4 regions of the Paraburkholderia sp. IW21 genome follow, and region 4 is predicted to be linked to each of the others. Evidence: riboswitches for the same ligand, from Rfam matches in the RefSeq annotation. Region 4 holds a riboswitch; each other region holds the start of a gene.

Region 1 (4,687 bases), on a different contig from region 4:
GTTCGCATCGCCCAACCTGACACGGCGTCCCGTGTCGTTGCGATGTTGCCCTTTGCGTCATACGTGTAGGTCCAGTCTTCAATCTTCCTGCCGTCCTGGATGACGGTGGCTGACAGAAGACGACCCACATCGTCGTAGCGCGCGCCGACTGTCATTTGACTACCCGTTCCGACCGCCTGCAGTCCCTGTTCGCCTGTCAGGTCGGTCGTTTCCCGCTCCGCGTAGCCCGTGACGTTGCCTCGCGAGTCATAAACGAACGCGCGGACTTTGCCCGGTGTAGCGAGCAGATGCGGACGCAGCGAGTTGTCATCGTTGTACTCAATCGTCGTTACCGTCTTCTTCCCGGGGACGGTTGCAATTGCCTTCGTTGGCCGGTTGGCGCTGTCCCAGGTGTACTGGACATCTCCATCAGGAGTCTGCCTCTGCTTCAGATTCCCTGCTGCATCCCACACACGCGATACCGTGCCGCCTGGCGTAGCAATTGAACGAGGACGCCGCGTATCCAGGACATCAAAGGTGTACGTGCTCCTGCCGGACATGTCGCTGAGCGTCGTCATGCCGGGACCATAGCTGAGCGACACATTACGCGTCGTGTCAGGATGGGTAACCGAGATTGCACGCCCGCTGGAATCGTAGGCCCACGTTGCAATCCTTGAACCGGATTCGTCCTTTACGCCCGTCAATGCGTTGGGGAAGCGGGCATCCTCGTACAGATACTGACGAACGTGGTCATATGGTGCAGTTACCGAAACAAGATTGCCCTTTCCGTCGTAAGCATAGGACGTCGGCATTCCCAAAGGATCTACCAGGGTAACGACACGGTCGCTATTGTCGTATTCCAAACGAATTGAGGTCGCCGTTGCCGGTATCACGTTATCGGCCGGCCACTCGGCGATCGATGACAGGCGCTGCCTGCCGTCATAGAAAACCTTGCGGATCACACCCGTGCGGGTCGTTTCGGAATAGAACTTACCGGTGGTATCGGAGTAGGCTTCCGTCGTACCCGGCAGTTCGTCCTTCAGGTAGAAGTAACCGTCGCCCGCTTTCGTCAGGGAGAGCCCGCGATTTCCTGGTACGACCCACGCTCCGCCAATCCACTTGAACGTCAGAGCTTGCTGGTCACCCCGATAGGCAACAATGTGCGGCACGCTCGCGTTGATCCCGAGCAGGTCGAGCCTACGCTGCCAGTTATTGACCCAGTTGCGGCCCATCGCTGTCTGCGTGGTGTCATAGGGCTTCGAAAGATACGTGCGCTTAAAGACAAGTGGAAGCGTGTCGCCGCTCGCGAAGTCAGGCTCGGAAAGCATGACAATGCCCTTTGCCGGCAACACCGGGTCCGCGACGGGGCAGGAGTCGTCGGACTGAGGCGGGACCGGTACGCCGCCGCAATAGTCGGCTATCCAATCCGAGGCATTAGGACAGTTGTAGTAATTCAATGCGTTATAGGGATCGTCCGGGCCCGTCGACATAGGCGAAGTGCCCGCGACCTGGATAGCGCAGGTCGGGGTCCCGGGAATCCCGAGAGATTTCTGGTAGGTCTGCATGCATTGCATGTAATCTGCCGCGTTGGCGCCAAACGCGACCATGAGCAGCATGAATGCGGCGAGCAGGCGTGCCGTTATTCCCGTTGGTCTCTCATCAAGTCTTTTGTTTTTCATAGTCATCCTTATTGGTTGTACTTGTTTGAAGCCCAAGCACTCTATAAAGAAGACTCGATAGTGGAAATCCGACAAATCCTAAACTTGTGACTTCCCTGGCCTCTCGCAACAGACGCTTGCGACGCCAGCCAGAACAAGCCGTAAGACGTCACGAAAGAACATGCAGGCCATGGACACGCAATAACGGCGACAACAAGAAAAGCAGACGCAGAAAAGCCCTCGCGACTAGTCCGGCCACGAGATATTCCTGCGCGAAGGTAGAGGGAAGCTGAGAGGCCGCATCGGGCCGACAAGGAAGAAGGGGACTGGGCGTCCCCATGAAAACCGAGCTATGCGTGACCTAGCCGTTCAAGCGAACGCTCCAAAGTTATCCCCAGTTTTTGTCCATAAGCCTGTGGATAACATTCTGGCAAGCACGCCAAGTACCTGATGTCTTTGGCTTCTCTGGCGCTGCACGTCCGCGCGACCGCGACCGCCCTCGCGGTCGCGCCTCTCGATCAAAGGTAAGCAGACTTCGCCGCGCTGCGACTCGCGGGAATCAACAGCTTGCTCCGCTCGACCATTGCGCCAAACAGCAACCCGATGGTCGTCCACATAATCACTTGCATCCCAATTGCCGCCACGCGAAACTTCCACAACAGCGTCGCCGGGAAACCTGCCGGCACTTCGTTGATTGTCGGCATCGACAACTGCACAGCAGCAATGATCACGATGAACACCAGGCCCGCCACAATCGATCCGTTCCACGCGCCCAGCTTCAGCGCCGCGCGGCGCCGCACCTTCAGCGAAAACACCAACGCCGTCAGCGAGATCGCGATCATCAGGAAGAACAAGCCGGTCCTGGTCCCGATCGTCCCGGGGTCGCCCACTGACGGAGGATTCGCCGGATACTTGATGCTCGGAACGATCACCAGCGCGACAAACGCGCCGAGCGCCAACCATGCGGACAACGCGCGTGCACTCAATGCGCCGACGCGGCCATATGCATACGCGAACACCAGCGAAAACAACCCACCGAATGCGGCGCCATATGCCACGACGCCAGTCAACAGGCCCAAGCCCGCTTGCGTGCCGCGGCTTACGAGTTCCTCTTCATGCCCGTGTTCGTGTGCATCGGCGCCCGCGGCCTCGGTCTTTTCCTCGAAGGAAATCGCCTGACTGACCTGCGGCTCGCCCACCACTCGGGCAAAGCCGAACGTGAGGAGTCCCGCGGCGATGCCTGCAAGCATCCCGCGCACCAACAACTTACCAACCATGGTCGACTCCGTTAGTGGCAGGGAAAGCCGAGCAGATGGCGGCCGTCGTGCACGAATTCATGCACGTACATGCCGGGAATCAGTGACGTGGCACCCTGTTCCGCACCAACGAAATAAAGCGCGAGCAACAGCAGCAAGCCGCCGAACACGACCCAGGGCAACAACTCACGCAGTGGAATCGGCGTGGGTTGAGCGGCGGGCAGAGTCGCGGAATCGAAAACAGCGTGGGTCATACGGGACATCTCCTGGGGGTAACGCGCCCCAATAGTCGATTGAAAAGGAATAGTGCGAAGCTCAGGTCTGGCTTTCGGCTGTGAATACCGAATACAGTGGCGCGACCGCGCCGGGTTCTCACCGGCTTCCGTGCTTCGCAGTGCCGCTATTCTACGCGCTAAACTTTGCCTCTCGATAGCGCCAGGCATGGTCGCACGCCTCCCGCTTTAGTCTGGGCCTTCATGGAAATGAACTGAATGGACACACGGCTGTTACTGGTCAGCCACGCGTCGACCGCCGCAATGCGCGCAGGCCGTTTCCCCGCCGACGATCCACTCGACGCACGCGGCCTCGCCGAAGCCAGCGCGGCGCGAGCGCGTCTGTCGATTCCGGACGTCGTGGCGGTCTTCGTCAGCCCAGCCGTATGCGCGCGCGAGACGGCGTCGGCCTTAGGTCTCGTCGCAACCGTCCACAAGGGACTGGCGGACAGGGATTACGGTCGATGGCATGGCCGGCGTCTCGCTGATCTCGCCGTCGAAGCGCCGCAAGATCTCGCTGCATGGACGCACGATCCCGACGCGGCCGCACCCGACGGCGAGTCATTCAGTCAACTCGTCAAGCGGGTAGGACAATGGCTCGATGCAATGAGCGAAGAAATCAGCAGGCTAACGGGCGATGCTGCGTTAAGCGACGCAATGGGCGGTGCAATGGATGCGGCGCCAAGCAAAGCAACGAGCGGCGCGCCGCGCAATAGGCGAGATGTGGTCACCGTCACGCACGCGCCGGTGATCCGGGCAGCGATCGTTCATGCGCTCGGGGCGTCGCCCGCCGTCTTTCCACGCATCGAAGTCGCGCCGCTCTCGGTCGTCGAGTTGCGATGCGCGCGACGCGGCTGGACATGGTGGCCCGCCACTCAGTAACGGCTACGGCTGCGCGCATGGGGACAGCTTGGCCGCGTCGAAACTCCTCTTCCGCTCACTTGCCCGAGACAACCAGCCTCAGCTTGTTCGAACCAGAACGCGTCAAGGTGATATCGGTTCGCCTGGCACGCGTGCCTAGATAAAAGTGCTGACGTCCCGGCGAATTCTGATCGTGCGTCGCGTCCGGCAAACACGATGCGATATCCGCCGCGACGGCCTGCAGGGCGTCCGCATTCGAGCCGGCGTCGTTGTGCGGCGTCCACGTGCATTGGTAGCTGCCGTGGTTCGCTGAACATTGCGCGTCATCGCCGTAGGGTTGCGCGATGCCCCTCCCGTCATCCGGCGTCAGCGAGGCTAAACCGCCTGGCGCCGTCGCGACGATACGTTTGAGCGATGTGCATGGGCTGGGCGCATCGTCGGCATTCGCACTCTGCGGCAGCCATGCGCTCAGCGACAAGGCGGCAATCGCGGCAATAAGCATGAGGATCTTGTTCATGTCGGCGCAATCCTTCGAACGGGGCGCTATCGCGACAGCACGCTTCGTGCCTATGGAAGGGCGGCAAATCGATCGCACGAGCCGAGTGCACCAGAAAGTGGCCTGCACGGCGATCATCACGTTGCTCATCGACGCTGGCAAACA
Region 2 (4,687 bases), on a different contig from region 4:
CACGCCGGGCACGACTTCGGCCTCGAAGCGCGCCGCGAGCCGGTCGTGCAAATACATATACGAGCCGTAGAAAAACGGGTCGCCTTCACAAATCACCGCGACGTCGCGGCCTGCACCGAGATGGCCGGCGACGATCTCCGCAGCGGTGTCGTAGAAATCGGCGATGATCGCTTCATAGGAAAGCGGCGGCTCGAGCGCTTCGGTGGTGACCGGATAAACGAGCGGCAGATGCTGCTGAGCGTCATGCAAATGCGTTTCAATGATGCTGAACGCGTTGCCCTTCTTACCCTTCGCGACAAAGTACGCGACTACGGGCGCCGCCTTCAGCAAACGCAGCGCTTTCAGTGTGATGAGTTCCGGGTCGCCGGGGCCGACGCCGAGGCCGAATAAACGTCCTTGCACGGTCATTTACTCGACCTCCGTGGCCAGCGCGTTCACCGCGGCGGCGGCCATCGCGCTGCCGCCGCGTCTGCCGTGCACCACGACGTAGGGCACGCCGCGACTGTCTTCGGCCAGCATTGCTTTCGATTCGGCCGCGCCGACAAAGCCCACTGGAAAGCCGAGAATCAACGCGGGTTTTGGCGCGCCGGCGTCGAGCATGTCGAGCAGATGAAACAGCGCGGTCGGCGCGTTGCCGATCACGACGACACTCCCGGCCAGATGCGGTCGCCACAATTCGAGCGCCACGGCCGAGCGCGTATTGCCGAGTTCGCGCGCCAATCCAGGCACGTCTTCGTGCGTGAGTGTGCAGATCACTTCGTTGTTAGCGGGCAATCGCGCGCGCGTGATGCCTTGCGCCACCATGCCGGCATCGCACAGAATCGGCGCGCCTTGCGCGAGTGCCGCGCGGCCTGCAGCGCCTGCGCCTTCAGAAAACCGAAGATCTTCAATCACGTCGACCATGCCACACGCGTGGATCACGCGCACGGCGAGCTTTTCGAGGTCGGCGGGGATGCGCGAGAGGTCGGCCTCCGCGCGTATCGTCGCGAAGGATTGGCGATAGATCTCCTGACCGTCGCGAATGTAATCAAGCATCTGAAGGGCTCCGGACCAGGTGTTCGAGCATGTCGGCGGCCTGTTCGATCGTGAGTTGGTGCGCGACGCAGTCACCGAAACCCGGTGAGGCGTCACGTCGGTAAAGGTCGTATGCGCCGGGGGCCACCGCCAGCAGCGTGTAGGGCGCGCGGTGCGCGGCGGCACAAGAGCGTTGGCATCCGCTTAGATGGACGTCGACACCGTCGGGCAGGCGATCCGCTAAAAGCAGCGCGTCGGCCTTGGTATCGGCGAGGCTTTTTGCACAGCCTGTAGAGCCGGCGCAGGCGATCAAGCGCGTACCAGGCTGCGCGGGGTCACAGGCGAGGCCTAGCGCGTTCATTGCGGCGAGCACGGCAGGCACCGCGTCCGATGCGATATCGGGCAGCAACACGCTTTGCCAGGGGGTCATGCGAAGCGTACCGTTGCCGCGCTGTTGCGCGAGCGTGGCAACGCCGCGCAAGGTCGCGGTGTCGAGGCGTCCGAGCGGCGGCTGGCCGCCTACGTGCCACGTTCCCACTACCCGTTGCGCGTGCGCGCCGAGTCGCAGCGTGGCGTCGGCTGGCGTGGCGCGTCGCCAGTTCGCGAGCGATGGGTCACGTGACAGCGGAAAATCGACATACGTTTGAGCGTGCTGCAATACGGCGTCGACGGAATGTGCGGCCAGCAGGTGACGCATACGCATGGCATCGGCTGCAGCCAGATCGAGGAACGTGTGCAGCAGTGCGCGGACAAGATCAGGGACTTGCGAAGGCAGTACAGCGGCAAGCGCACCCGCACCCGCGTTCGTCACCGCAGCTGGGCATCCCCCCAAACCGAACACAAATCGCACACCGTCTTCAGTTTGCGTCGCCGCCAACCAGACATCATGCGGATGATCCACCCGGGCAAGACGCTCACCGCCGTCGAGCGACAACGCGAATTTCGGCGATAGCCCCGCGAAACGCGCTTCGGTTTGCAGCAGCGTGAGCAGTTCGGCGCTGAGCTGCGTGGTGTCGAACAGCGCAAACGGATCGCGTCCGGCAGCAGGGCTCACCATCACATTGCGCACATCGTCTGCAGCGGATGCCGGTATCAAGGTTGACGCTTGCCTTGCGCCGGTCGCCGGAGCGGGGCCAAGGCCCGCATCGATCAGCGCCGCGATCAACGCCGCTTCATGGCCGACCCGCACCCCACGCACTTGCAGATTCGCGCGATTGGTCAGCTCGATCACGCCGGCCGCGTGCTGCTCGCTCGCGTCGGCGATCACGGCAGCCTGCGCCGCGCTCAACTCGCCGCCGGGCAATTTGATCCGGCAAATCCCACCGTCGCGCGCGGCGACGATGCGCAGCAGCCCCGGGCATGCCGACGGCCGCAGCGCAAGGGCTGCGTCAGGTAAAGCGGTGGAGGGCGAAGCTTGATTCAAGACGGACACCGGGTTTAGCGTCGCGCGACGGCCCGAGCAAGCCGCGAGGGGCATTACTGCGGCATCGGTACACCCCGCCCGATGTAGGCTGGCACGAACAGTCTCGCCGGCAGGTCTCCTGGCTGGCAGGTCATGGTCCGCCGCTGCCTTCCCGGTTGAACCAGTGGCGCGGAGCGCAGGCGGACTCGCTGCATACAGTTGCGGGGGCAGCCACAGTGACACTGTGTTCCCTCTTCGGCCCCGAAGGGCACCGGCGGCTGTATTATGCCTTTTTTCGAACAGCACAACGAGGCTGGACGCTTTGATCGGCGTGGCACAGCGCACTATTTGAAGATACAGAATGAGGATGGATGCATGCCGGCGTGGCTGACCGTGGTGGGCATAGGCGATGACGGCTTCGCCGGCTTGGGGAGGCCCGCGCGGCGTGCTTTGCTGGAAGCGTCGGTGGTTTACGGCGGCGAACGTCATCTGGCGATGTTGCCTGCGCGCCTCGCCGCGCGCCGTGCGGCATGGCCGCGTCCGTTCGATCTCGCGCCGTTGCTGGCGGAGCGCGCGGCCCCCGTGTGCGTGCTGGCGAGCGGCGATCCCATGCTGTTTGGGGTCGGTGCGACCTTGGCGCGGCAGCTGCCGCCAGGCGAGTTGCGGGTGCTGCCCGCGCCGTCGTCGTTGTCGCTGGCGGCCGCGCGGCTCGGCTGGCCATTGCAGGATGTCGCGACGGTCTCGCTGGTAGGCCGGCCGCTTCCGACGTTGAATACCCATTTGCATGACGGCGCGCGCGTGTTCGTGTTGAGCGCTGACGGACGCACGCCTGCTGCGCTGGCCGAATGGCTCGACACCCGCGGTTTCGGCGCGACCCGGATGACCGTACTGGAGCATTTGGGCGGCGATCTCGAGCGGCGCATCGACGGCCGAGCGGATCAATGGTCCACGGGCGAAGTGGCGGCGCTGAACCTGATTGCGCTCGAATGCTGTGCAACGGAAGGCGCTCCGCGTCTGCCGCTGACTTCCGGTTTACCCGACGACGCCTTTCGCCACGACGGTCAGTTGACCAAACGCGACGTACGCGCGATCACGCTGGCGCGCCTTGCGCCGACGCCGGGTGAATTGCTGTGGGATGTGGGCGCGGGTAGCGGTTCGATCGGCATCGAATGGATGCGCGCGCACCCGACCTGCCGCGCTATCGCGATCGAAGGGCACGCGGAGCGGCAGCGTTTTATCGAGCACAATCGCGATGCGTTGGGCGTGCCCGGTTTGCAACTGGTGGCCGGCCGCGCGCCTGATGCGTTGGCGGGGCTGCCGGTGCCGGATGCCGTGTTCATCGGCGGCGGCGCGACGGTGCCGGGCGTGCTCGACGCTTGCTGGGCGCGTCTGCGTGAGGGCGGCCGGCTGGTCGCCAACGCGGTCACCTTGCAAGGCGAGGCGGCCCTGACGGCGTGGCGTGAGCAATATGGCGGCACGCTGACCCGCATCGCGCTCGCCGACGCGCAGCCGCTTGGCGGCTTCGATACGTGGCGCCAGGCGCTGCCGATCACGCTGCTTGAAGTCACCAAGGCCGCCGACTCACCTGCTCAACCGTAATGCGCGAAGAAACGCCCGAACAACCCGCGCCGCTGCGTAGCGGCTACACGACCGGCAGTTGCGCCACCGCGACGTCGCTCGCGGCGGCACGCCTGCTGCTTGCGGGTGTCGTCAGCGAGGTCGCGGAGATCGTGTTGCCGAAGGGCCAGCATGTGCCGATGCCGCTGGTGTTTTGCCGCCTGAGCGCCGACGGCGCGGAAGCCGGCACCGTCAAGGATGCCGGTGACGACCCCGACGTGACGCACGGCGCAATCGTGTTCGCCCGCGTGCGGCTTTGCGCTGAACCGGGCGTGATTTTTCGGGCGGGGCCGGGTGTCGGCACGGTGACGCGTGCCGGCCTCACGCTGCCGGTCGGCGAACCGGCGATCAATCCGGTGCCGCGCAAGATGATGACCGCGCATCTGACCGATCTCGCGGTGGAGCATGGATACCACGGCGGTTTCGAAGTGACGATCGGCGTCGAAGGAGGCGAAGAACTCGCGCTGAAAACGATGAACCCGCGCCTCGGCATTCTCGGCGGCTTGTCGATTCTCGGCACCACCGGCATCGTGCGGCCGTTCTCGTGCTCGGCGTATATCGCGTCGATTCATCAGGGCATCGACGTCGCGCGTGCGAACGGCTACGTGCATCTCGCCGCCTGCACCGGCAACGCGAGCGAAGACGCGATGCGTG
Region 3 (4,687 bases), on a different contig from region 4:
AGCACTTGCAGCAGCGCACCGGCTAATGCGAGCAACGCGCCGCATGCAAAGCCGGCCACCGCGCGCGGCAAACGCAGTGTGCGGACGATCTCGCCGGCCAGATCGGCAGACTCGACATGCGAGGCATGCGACGGCAGGAGCGCCGCCAACACGCGCGCAGGTGCAAGCGACACGCTGCCGAGTGCGAGCGAGGCCATCAGCACAGCCAGCGCGATTGCGGCAAGCGCGAACCAGATCGCAGCCGCGCGCTTCGCACTCATCACACGCAGCGTCGCGGGTATCGAACCCGGATTGCGGTTCATCCGCCTGAACCCGGAGAGGCGCACCCGTTACTGCTGCTGCCAACCGACCGTGACATAGGCACCGCGCCGCGGCGAGTTATACGAGTAGGCCGTTTCATAGTCCTTGTTCAACAGGTTCTGGATTTGCGCGGTCACGTACCACGCCTTTGTGATGTTGTAGCGCGCCGACAGATTCACCACGCCGTAGCCGCCCAGCTTGCCGCTGCTATCGTCGCGCGCGCCGCTCAATATCCACTCGCCGCCGACACGCCAACCGGCGATGCTGCGATTCACCGCCAGCGACGCGAAGCGCCGCGCACGCCGCACGAGGTCGGTATCGCTATCGAGGTCGACGGGATTTTGCAGCGTTATCGATGCGCGCACATCCGTCTTGCCCACGTGACCGCTCCACGATCCTTCGAGTCCCTGCACCTTCGCATGGCCGACGTTCTCTGCCAGATAGATGCCTGGCGTGACCTGCGGGTAGTCGATCAGATTCGAATAGCGCGTCTGGAACGCGCTCAGGCGCATCACGCCAAGCGCATTCGACGCGTACTGCAACGCTGCTTCGATCGAGTGGCTGCGCTCCGGCTGGATCGACGGATTGCCGCTGATCGGATAGTACAGATCGTCGAAGCTCGGCGCGCGGAACGAATCCGAATAGCTTGCAGTCGCCTTCCAATGCTCGGTGATGTCGAAACCGTAGCCGAGATAGTAACTGTTCGCCCCGCCGAAATCGGAATACTGATCGCGCCGCACGTTGGCCTGAATCTGGTTGCGCCCAAAGCGTCCTGTATAGCCGACAAAGCCCGAATCCACATGCCGGCCAGGCGCCGCGAACGTATCCGAGTCGAGGCTCTGATCGAGATGCTCGTAGCCGACCTGCAGCTTCTGTTGCGCGGCGAGCGCGAAATCGTTCTGCCAGGTGTACTGGCGATTGTCGGTATCGAAGCGGCCGTTGTAGATGCCGTTGGTATTCGACACGCTACGGTCGTCGCCTTCGGAGACGACGAAATGCGTGGTCCACCAGTCGGTCAGCTTGCCGTTCGCGAACGCCGACACCTGGCGCACCTTGCTATACAGGTTGTTCAGATCGGCCGGCACGCCGTACGCATTGTCGTAGCTGTTATTGCCGTTCGACTGGAAATACGTGACGCCTGCGTCCCACTTGTCGTTAAATTTGTGGCGCAGCGAAGCCGAGATACTTTCGTTCAGATAGCCGTTCGCGTTCGGATTCGCGTTAGGGGCCTGCGCAGGATTGAGCGACGAAAAACCGTCGTCTTTCGAGCGCGCGAGCGAGATGCTGAAGGTCGTCTTGCCGTCCTTATCCAAGGCGCCGTTCACGCCGGCCTGTTGCGTCTGCGTGTGATAGCTGCCGTAGCCCACCGAAAAATTGAAACGTGGCGGATGGTCGCCGCCAGCTTTGGTGAACACCTGTACCACGCCGCCGATTGCGCCCGAGCCGTACAGTGCCGACACGTTACCGTTCACGACTTCGACGTGATCGATCTGGTCGAGCGGAATCTGCGCGAGTTGCGGCGCGCCCAGACTCACCGAGTCGACTCGCACGCCATCGATCAGCAACAGCGATTGCGTCGACGACGCGCCACGCAGAAACAGGCTGGCAGTGGAACCCGGGCCACCCGTGCGCGAGATCTGCGCGCCGGGAGCGAGTTGCAGCAGACCGGGCAAATCGGTCGCGGCCGAATCGGCGATGTCCTGCTGATCGAATAGCGTGGTCGGCGGGATCGCCTCAGCGAGCGGTTGCGGCCCGCGCTCCGCGGTCACGACTACGGGCGACAACACCGTGGGCGATAGACCGGCAGCCCCCGTCTCGGCAGAAGAAGATGATGATGAAGACGAAGAAGACGATGAAGCCGCAGCCTGAGCGTGCACGACGAGCGGCAGACCCGCAAAGGCGAGCAACGCCGCGCGAGCGATGGGGGACAGCATGGGATGACATTCCTGTGGATAGCGTGCTCGCCCCGCTTCCCCGCAGGCCGATGCGTAACAAGGCGTCAGCGCGCTTTAACGTTTGCGCGGAGACAACCCTCTCCCTCTGGCCGGTATCCGGGCTGGCGACATATCGATCCCACCTTCCCACGCGTGACGCGCAGTGGCACACTCGCATGTTCAGCGTCGAACACACAATCAGGACCGACCTGCACGACGAATGCGGTCGCTTACCGTTGCGGGGGCAGCGCAGGTTCGCGCGTTCAGGCGAACGCCGCGCCCTGCTTCCCGTTTAACTGCGCGCACTGTTGAAAGCGCGCGCGGGCACCAAAGTGCGGCCAGTTTAGAAGCGGCCTTCGGACCCGTCAAGAACGGTCGAACCCTGCCCGATCTGTTCTGTTAAGGGCAGGTTATTGTCCGATGCGCGAGGTGTTTTTCGTCATAGGGTCGATAAAAGCCTGCACAAAGCGATGTTGTTACGTCTCGAAACGAGACAATTGTCGGAACCTGCGACATTCCGCGCTAAAATGCAATGTCTTTAGAGGACGCAGCAGATGCTCACCGAACTCGAAACACTTTCACAAAATATCGGCAAGCTGATCGCGATCAGCCAACGCCACAATGACGCGCGACTCGCGCTCGAAGAGCAGCTCGCCCAAACGCGCGCCGAAGCAGAGGCCACGCGTACCGACCTCGCGTTGATGCGCGAGGAGCGCGATGCGCTGCAAGCGGAACGTGATGCGCTGTCGGCAAAGATCGACGACGCTCAGGTCCGCCTGAATGCGATTCTCGAAAAGCTGCCGCGGGGCCGCGGGCAGAGCGAGCCGGACAATCAGCTCGATCTGCTCGAGGCCGCACCGCACGAGGTCGAAGCGGAGCGCGACGTCACCCGCCATGGAGAAAATGCATGACCACCAAGCAGATCGAAGTATCGATTCTCGGCGCACCGTATCGTCTCGCCTGCTCGGCCGAAACTGAAGGCGCGCTGCTTGAAGCGGTGGCACGCGTCGACGCCGAAATGTCGAAGATCCGCAATAACAGCAACGTACGCGGCACGGATCGCATTGCCGTCATGGCTGCGCTGTCGCTGGCATCGGAACTGCTTAAGCTGCAAACGAGCGTGAGACACGGAGAAGCATTTCCCGCCGAGGAAATCCGGCGTACAATGCATCAAATGAACGAACAACTGGGTACTGTGATTCAGCAGTACAGCATGCAGTAAATATCGAAAGGCCGGTCCTGAGACCGGCTGCGGATTCAAGCGAAATGCATGAGCGAAAACTCAGCAAACGTTTGGTTCACTCGGTGGGTTTCATCGTTTCAGCTTCATCGGTTTAGCTTCCCTGCCTGGTTCGCCAAGGTCATATATTCCTTGAACCAATGCCATGTGCACGGTTGTGGAAATTTGTAGCACGGGTGTGCGCGTCACTCTGTCTGATGTACCCGAAGTGCTGCTAACTGCGACCAATTCTGAACCCCCGGTTCAGGATGCCGGCCTAGCGGCTAAGGCGGGGACCTTATTTAGAACGGCATCGGACTTCGGTTCGGTGCCGTTTTTCTTTGGGTCTCGCGTTTTTCCTCTGCATCTTCAACCTCTTAACGTTCAACTCGACTCATGCGCTACTGGCTGATGAAGTCCGAACCGGACGAAGCAAGCATCGATCATCTCGCCCACGCACCGCAACACACGTTGCCGTGGACCGGCGTACGCAACTATCAGGCGCGCAACTTCATGCGCGACATGATGCAGGTGGGCGACGGCGTACTGTTCTATCACTCGAGTTGTCCGGAGCCCGGCATTGCGGGGCTCGCGGAGGTATCGTCCACCGCCTACCCGGACCCCACGCAATTCGACAAGAAGAGCCCCTACTACGATCCGAAGTCGTCGCAGGAAACGCCGCGCTGGCTGCTCGTCGATGTGGTGTTCAAGAAGAAAATCCCGTTGATTCCGTTGGCCGCGTTGCGCGAGCATAAGGAATTGAAGGACATGCGCGTGCTCGCCAAAGGCAACCGACTGTCGATCACGCCGGTGAGCGAAGCCGAATGGCGCTTCATCACCAAGCGCCTTGTTTAAGGTTGCATACGCACATGCGAGACGGTGTCGCTGAATCGTAGGCATGCCGGCACGCACACCAGGGCGCACGTTGAAGCAAACCTCAAATTAGGGAACCAAGCCCAGGTTACAAGCGCCTAACGGACTCGCAAACGTTGTGCCACTGCACGGCGTTCGCTCCCATCGTGCACAACCTGTTTCAAGCAAGGAGTCCAGGAATGACAAAAAACACCGCACGAGCACTTGCTCTCGCCCTCGTATGCGCCGCTCCTGCCGCGCTCGCGCTGACGCCGGCCATGGCCCGCGCGCAGGGCGTGACGCAGTATCAGCCCGCGGGCGTACTGTCGCTGAATGCACAGGCAAGCGCGGAAGTGCCGCAAGACGTCGTCGATATCACGCT
Region 4 (4,687 bases):
TTTTGGGTATCGTTGTTTGTATGTTCGTGGGCGGGTGAAGCAGTCGTCGATGCGATCGCGACTGTGACGCCGTTGTGTACGGTTTTGCGCACGAGTAGCCGTGCATTGGGCGTTTCGAACGCGACTGACGCATGGGCCGCACCGGGTGCGTCGGCTGCGTCGGATTCGGTCGCCGCGGCGAGTAAGGCGCACGGCTCGCAGACGCCGTCTACGCCGAGATATTCACGAGCGGCCGCGGACGGGTCGTCCACGGGCGTCGCCGCAATCCGCTCGCGGCTGAACAGTTTCAGCGGCAACGCGTGACGTGCGCAGAATTCGAGCAAACCTGCTTCGTGAGCTTTGGTGTCGACCGAGGCAATCGTGCTGATTGCGTTGAATGCATACGCGCCGAGCGCGGCGCGCACAGCGGCTTCGATCTGCTCGACAGAACTGTGCAAGCGACAGCCGATGCCCACGGTCAGCGTTTTCATGGCTCGTCCGAAGCGTCCGAAGCATCAGAAGCGTCCGCCGCCGCCGAGTTAGCCGCTTGCGCCCCTCCCACCGCGCCAGCCTCACCAGTATTCGCAGCGGCCCGCGCGAGTGCCAGCGACGCCACTCCGCCGATCACCACGATCGCCGGGGAGCCGAGTCGGGCGCGTGAGACCGCTTCCGCGAACGCGCCGAGTCGCGCGAGCACGTGCCGTTGCTCAGGACGAGTCGCGGATTCAATCGCGGCACACGGCGTGTCGGCGCTCATGCCGGCCGCGAGCAACGCGCCGGCGATATCGTTCAGCCGCCGCATGCCCATATAAATCACCAGCGTCATGCGCGTGGCGACGAGTGCGGCCCAGTCCGGCTCGCCGCTGCCGGCGCCGTGGCCCGTGACGAACACCACGCCTTGCGTGTGATCGCGATGCGTGACCGGAATGCCGATCGCCGCGGGCGCCCCGATCCCCGCCGTGATGCCGTTGATCACGTCCACCTCGATGCCCGCTGCATGCAGCGCCTGCTGTTCTTCGCCGCCGCGGCCAAACACGAACGGATCGCCGCCTTTCAAACGCGCGACGCTGCGCCCGGCCTGCACGTGTTCGAGCATCTGCGCGACGATGCCGGCCTGCGGCGTCGACGGATGCCCACCCCGTTTGCCGACGTACACGACCAGCGCGTCGGCGCGCGCGAACTGCAGTACGTCGGGGTTCACCAGATCGTCGACCAGCACCACGTCGGCTTGCGCCAAGGCGCGAATCGCCTTGAGGGTCATCAGTTCGACGTCGCCGGGGCCGGCGCCGATCAGCCAGGCGCGGCTCATTGCGGCATGCATGGCGTGCGCCATGTCGTGACAAGCGGGAAAAGGCGGAGCGGCAATGCGCTCCAGATGGCGGAAATCGAGGTCATGCGGTGCTACGAGAATTACGCACGACGATAAACGCCACTCGCGCGTTTCCCATAGGGAAACGCAAACAGCGGCGCCACGTCGTGCTTCAGCGCCTTCACATCCGTCCCTCGCGGATTCCGGCGGCCGGCAGCGTGACGTTCGCCGCCTCCGCGTCTGGCCGGTATCCGGGCTGGCGGCCTCATGCGTTTTGCCTTCCCGTCGGATTCCTCAGACAGTGGCATCAAAAACGCATGCGCGATGCGAAAGCACCGCAGGTCGCTTACCGTTGCGGGGACAGCACAGGTTGAGCGCAGCGAGCGCGGCCTGTTTCCCGTTTAACTGCACATGCGAACGCATGTGCGGGCACCAAACGCGCGCATACGATAGCACACCACAGGCGGCGCCGGCACTGCGGAAAGGCCCTGCCGAGGCCCGCTGCCGAGGCCCGCGTTTTCTTGACGGCGCGGGGCCGCGGGCCTACACTCGCACGCACTTTGGTGCTCGTGTGCGCGCTCGTGCGCATGCAGTTAAACGGGAAACAGGGTGCCCGCCTGCCATGGATAGGGTCAACCTGTGCTGCCCCCGCAACGGTAAGCGAAAAGCGGTTCCAGGTTGATTGCCTGGCGCCGCGGAGCCGGCTTCGATGTCCACGCGCAAGGCCGCGTAGGCATATACCCACTGGGCGAGAAACCACTCGCTCGGGAAGGGGAAGCGGCGCTTTCGCCAGCCCGGATACCGGCCAGAATACGAAGAACGAACGCCGCGGGGATGCGGCGCTGCGTTCATGATCTCATTCGCGTTTTCTGTTTTTCTGTTGCCTGGGTAACGCCGTTGTTCATCCCCGTGTTTTGTTATCGTCCGTGCTTTCAGGGCATCAGCCCCGTTGGCTTGACCGATACAGACAAACGCGCCGGCGTGCACGTGCAACTCCTACGGATGGACCTCACGATGCAAACTCAAATGCGCAAGATCCCCGTCACCATCGTCACGGGCTTTCTCGGCAGCGGCAAGACCACACTGTTGCGGCACATTCTTCAGCATGCGGGCGGCAAGCGCATCGCGGTGATCGTCAACGAGTTCGGTGAACTCGGCATCGACGGGGAAATCCTCAAGGGTTGCGGGATCGGCTGCGATGAAAACGGCGTCGAGACTGAAGGCCAACTGTATGAACTCGCGAACGGCTGCCTCTGCTGTACCGTGCAGGAAGAATTTTTCCCGGTGATGGAAAAACTGGTGGAGCGCCGCGAGCAGATCGATCACGTGCTGATCGAAACCTCGGGTCTCGCGTTGCCGAAGCCGCTGGTGCAGGCGTTCAACTGGCCGCAGATCAAGAATAGCTTTACCGTCGACGCGGTAGTCACCGTGGTGGACGGTCCCGCCGTGGCGAGTGGCCAGTTCGCCGACAATCCACTTGCCGTGGATGCGCAACGCAAAGCCGATCCGAATCTCGATCACGAATCGCCGTTGCACGAACTGTTCGAAGATCAATTGTCTGCGGCTGATCTGGTGATTCTGAACAAAACCGATTTGCTCGACGAATCGCATCAAGCTTCAGTCGAGGCCACCATCCGCGAGGAAATTCCGCCGCAAGTGAAGATCGTGCGCGCGCAGAGGGGTCAGCTCGATCTGCATACCTTGCTGGGCCTCGAAGCAGCTTCTGAAGAAACGATTCACCTGCGCCACGATCACCATGGTTCGGCTGACGACGCCGATCATCACCATGACGAATTCGATTCGGTGGTCGTCCACGCGAATGTTTCGTCGCGCGAAGCGGCGATCGCCGCGTTGCAAGGGCTGGTCGAGACGAACACGATTTACCGTGTCAAAGGTTTCGCGGCGTTGCCGGGCGCGGCAATGCGTCTGGTGATCCAGGGCGTGGGCCGTCGTTTCGATAGTTACTTCGATCGCCGTTGGCAAGCCGGTGAAGCCGGTGAGGGACAGCAAAGCCGTTTCGTGCTGATCGGTGAAGACCTGGATCAAGCCGTTCTGCAGCACGCCTTCGAAGCCGCATTGGCCGCAGTTCCGCGCGCCCAGCCGCAACAGGCGTAACCGGTCATGCATCTGCTGCGCACTACGCCGGGCGGCTTTGTCGACGATACGCAAGGCGTGATCCGTATCGATCAGCAGCCCGCCGATATCGTGGTGCTCAGCTCGGCCGATACCACGCTGTCGCTGCTCGCCAGCGTGTTTCCTCGGCTGGGGGAAGGCTTTCCGAGCGTGCGGCTCGCGAACGTCACGTATTTGCGGCAGCCGGCTTCGGTCGATTTTTATGTCGAAGACGTGTTGCAGCATGCGCGTGTCGTGGTGGTCGATCATCTTGGTGGCGAGGCGTATTGGCCTTACGGGATCGAACAGGTGGTTGCGCTCGCCGAGCGCAAGCAGCAGACGCTCGCGATGTTCTCCGGCGATCTGCAGGAAGATCCGAACCTGCTTGCACGTAGCACCGCCGACGCGGATCTGTGTCATCAGTTATGGCGCTATCTACGCGAGGGCGGTCCGCAGAATGCCGAGGCGTTCCTGCGCTGCATCGCCCACCGCGAGCTCGGCTGGGGGCGCGAGCCGGCGCCGCCGCGCGCGTTGCCTGCCGCTACGCTCTACCATCCCGAACGCGATACGCCGACGATTGCCGACTGGCAGGCGCGTTGGCGCACGGACGCGCCAGTCGCCGCGATTCTGTTTTACAAGGCGCATCTGCAAGCGGCCAATACCGCCGTGTTCGACGCCCTTATCGATGCGCTCGGCACGCAAGGCCTGAATCCGCTGCCGATCGCGATTACCTCGCTGAAAGATGCGATGAGCCGCGAAGTCGTGCAGCAGTTGTGCGCGCAACATGATGTCGCGCTGGTGCTGAACACGACCGCATTCGCCGCGTCAGCCATCGACGACCCCGAGCCGATTGCGCTCGCCGGCGACGCGCCGGTGATGCAGGTGATCCTGAGCGGCGGCAATCGCGAGGACTGGCTCAAGGACAATCAAGGCCTCAACTCGCGCGATATCGCCATGCATATCGCGCTGCCGGAAGTGGACGGCCGCATCATCACGCGGGCCATCAGTTTCAAAGGGCTCGCCTATCGTTGTCCCCACACCGAAGTCGATGTGGTCCGTTATCAGCCGGACCTCGAACGTGTCGGCTTTCTTGCCGAACTGAGCCGCCGCTGGTGCCGTCTGCGCACGCTCGATAACGCGGACAAGAAAGTTGCGCTGATTCTCGCCAACTATCCGATGAGCGAAGGGCGCATCGGCAATGGAGTGGGGCTCGATACGCCGGCCTCGGTGGTCGGCATTCTGTCGATGCTGGGCGACGAAGGGTATCGGTTAGGCGAGTTGCCCGTC

What was found. A riboswitch is a leader RNA that binds a small molecule or an ion and turns the genes downstream of it on or off. The one in region 4 is predicted to bind cobalamin.
Region 1: it holds a riboswitch for cobalamin, as region 4 does, so the genes downstream of both, ACAX43_RS30915 (CbtB-domain containing protein) here and cobW (cobalamin biosynthesis protein CobW) in region 4, are expected to answer to the same signal.
Region 2: it holds a riboswitch for cobalamin, as region 4 does, so the genes downstream of both, cobG (precorrin-3B synthase) here and cobW (cobalamin biosynthesis protein CobW) in region 4, are expected to answer to the same signal.
Region 3: it holds a riboswitch for cobalamin, as region 4 does, so the genes downstream of both, ACAX43_RS10595 (TonB-dependent receptor domain-containing protein) here and cobW (cobalamin biosynthesis protein CobW) in region 4, are expected to answer to the same signal.

What each region holds. Positions count from the first base shown of each region.
Region 1 covers NZ_JBGGWA010000019.1:46,572-51,258, reverse strand. The annotation lists gene ACAX43_RS30925 (DUF6531 domain-containing protein) at 1-1,658, opposite strand, end outside; gene ACAX43_RS30920 (CbtA family protein) at 2,156-2,914, opposite strand; gene ACAX43_RS30915 (CbtB-domain containing protein) at 2,926-3,147, opposite strand; cobalamin riboswitch at 3,190-3,328, opposite strand; gene ACAX43_RS30910 (histidine phosphatase family protein) at 3,385-4,047, shown strand; gene ACAX43_RS30905 (hypothetical protein) at 4,103-4,543, opposite strand; gene ACAX43_RS30900 (hypothetical protein) at 4,542-4,687, shown strand, end outside.
Region 2 covers NZ_JBGGWA010000007.1:140,067-144,753, forward strand. The annotation lists gene ACAX43_RS18245 (precorrin-2 C(20)-methyltransferase) at 1-408, opposite strand, end outside; gene ACAX43_RS18250 (precorrin-8X methylmutase) at 409-1,035, opposite strand; gene cobG (precorrin-3B synthase) at 1,028-2,446, opposite strand; cobalamin riboswitch at 2,528-2,707, opposite strand; gene cbiE (precorrin-6y C5,15-methyltransferase (decarboxylating) subunit CbiE) at 2,792-4,015, shown strand; gene ACAX43_RS18265 (cobalt-precorrin-5B (C(1))-methyltransferase) at 4,015-4,687, shown strand, end outside.
Region 3 covers NZ_JBGGWA010000004.1:33,275-37,961, forward strand. The annotation lists gene ACAX43_RS10590 (FecCD family ABC transporter permease) at 1-302, opposite strand, end outside; gene ACAX43_RS10595 (TonB-dependent receptor domain-containing protein) at 330-2,234, opposite strand; cobalamin riboswitch at 2,325-2,581, opposite strand; gene ACAX43_RS10600 (ATPase) at 2,789-3,145, shown strand; gene ACAX43_RS10605 (cell division protein ZapA) at 3,142-3,456, shown strand; RNA gene ssrS (6S RNA) at 3,572-3,753, shown strand; gene ACAX43_RS10615 (EVE domain-containing protein) at 3,850-4,308, shown strand; gene ACAX43_RS10620 (SIMPL domain-containing protein) at 4,506-4,687, shown strand, end outside.
Region 4 covers NZ_JBGGWA010000012.1:222,194-226,880, forward strand. The annotation lists gene ACAX43_RS26270 (cobalamin biosynthesis protein) at 1-470, opposite strand, end outside; gene cobA (uroporphyrinogen-III C-methyltransferase) at 467-1,288, opposite strand; cobalamin riboswitch at 1,513-1,740, opposite strand; cobalamin riboswitch at 1,833-2,113, shown strand; gene cobW (cobalamin biosynthesis protein CobW) at 2,303-3,403, shown strand; gene cobN (cobaltochelatase subunit CobN) at 3,410-4,687, shown strand, end outside.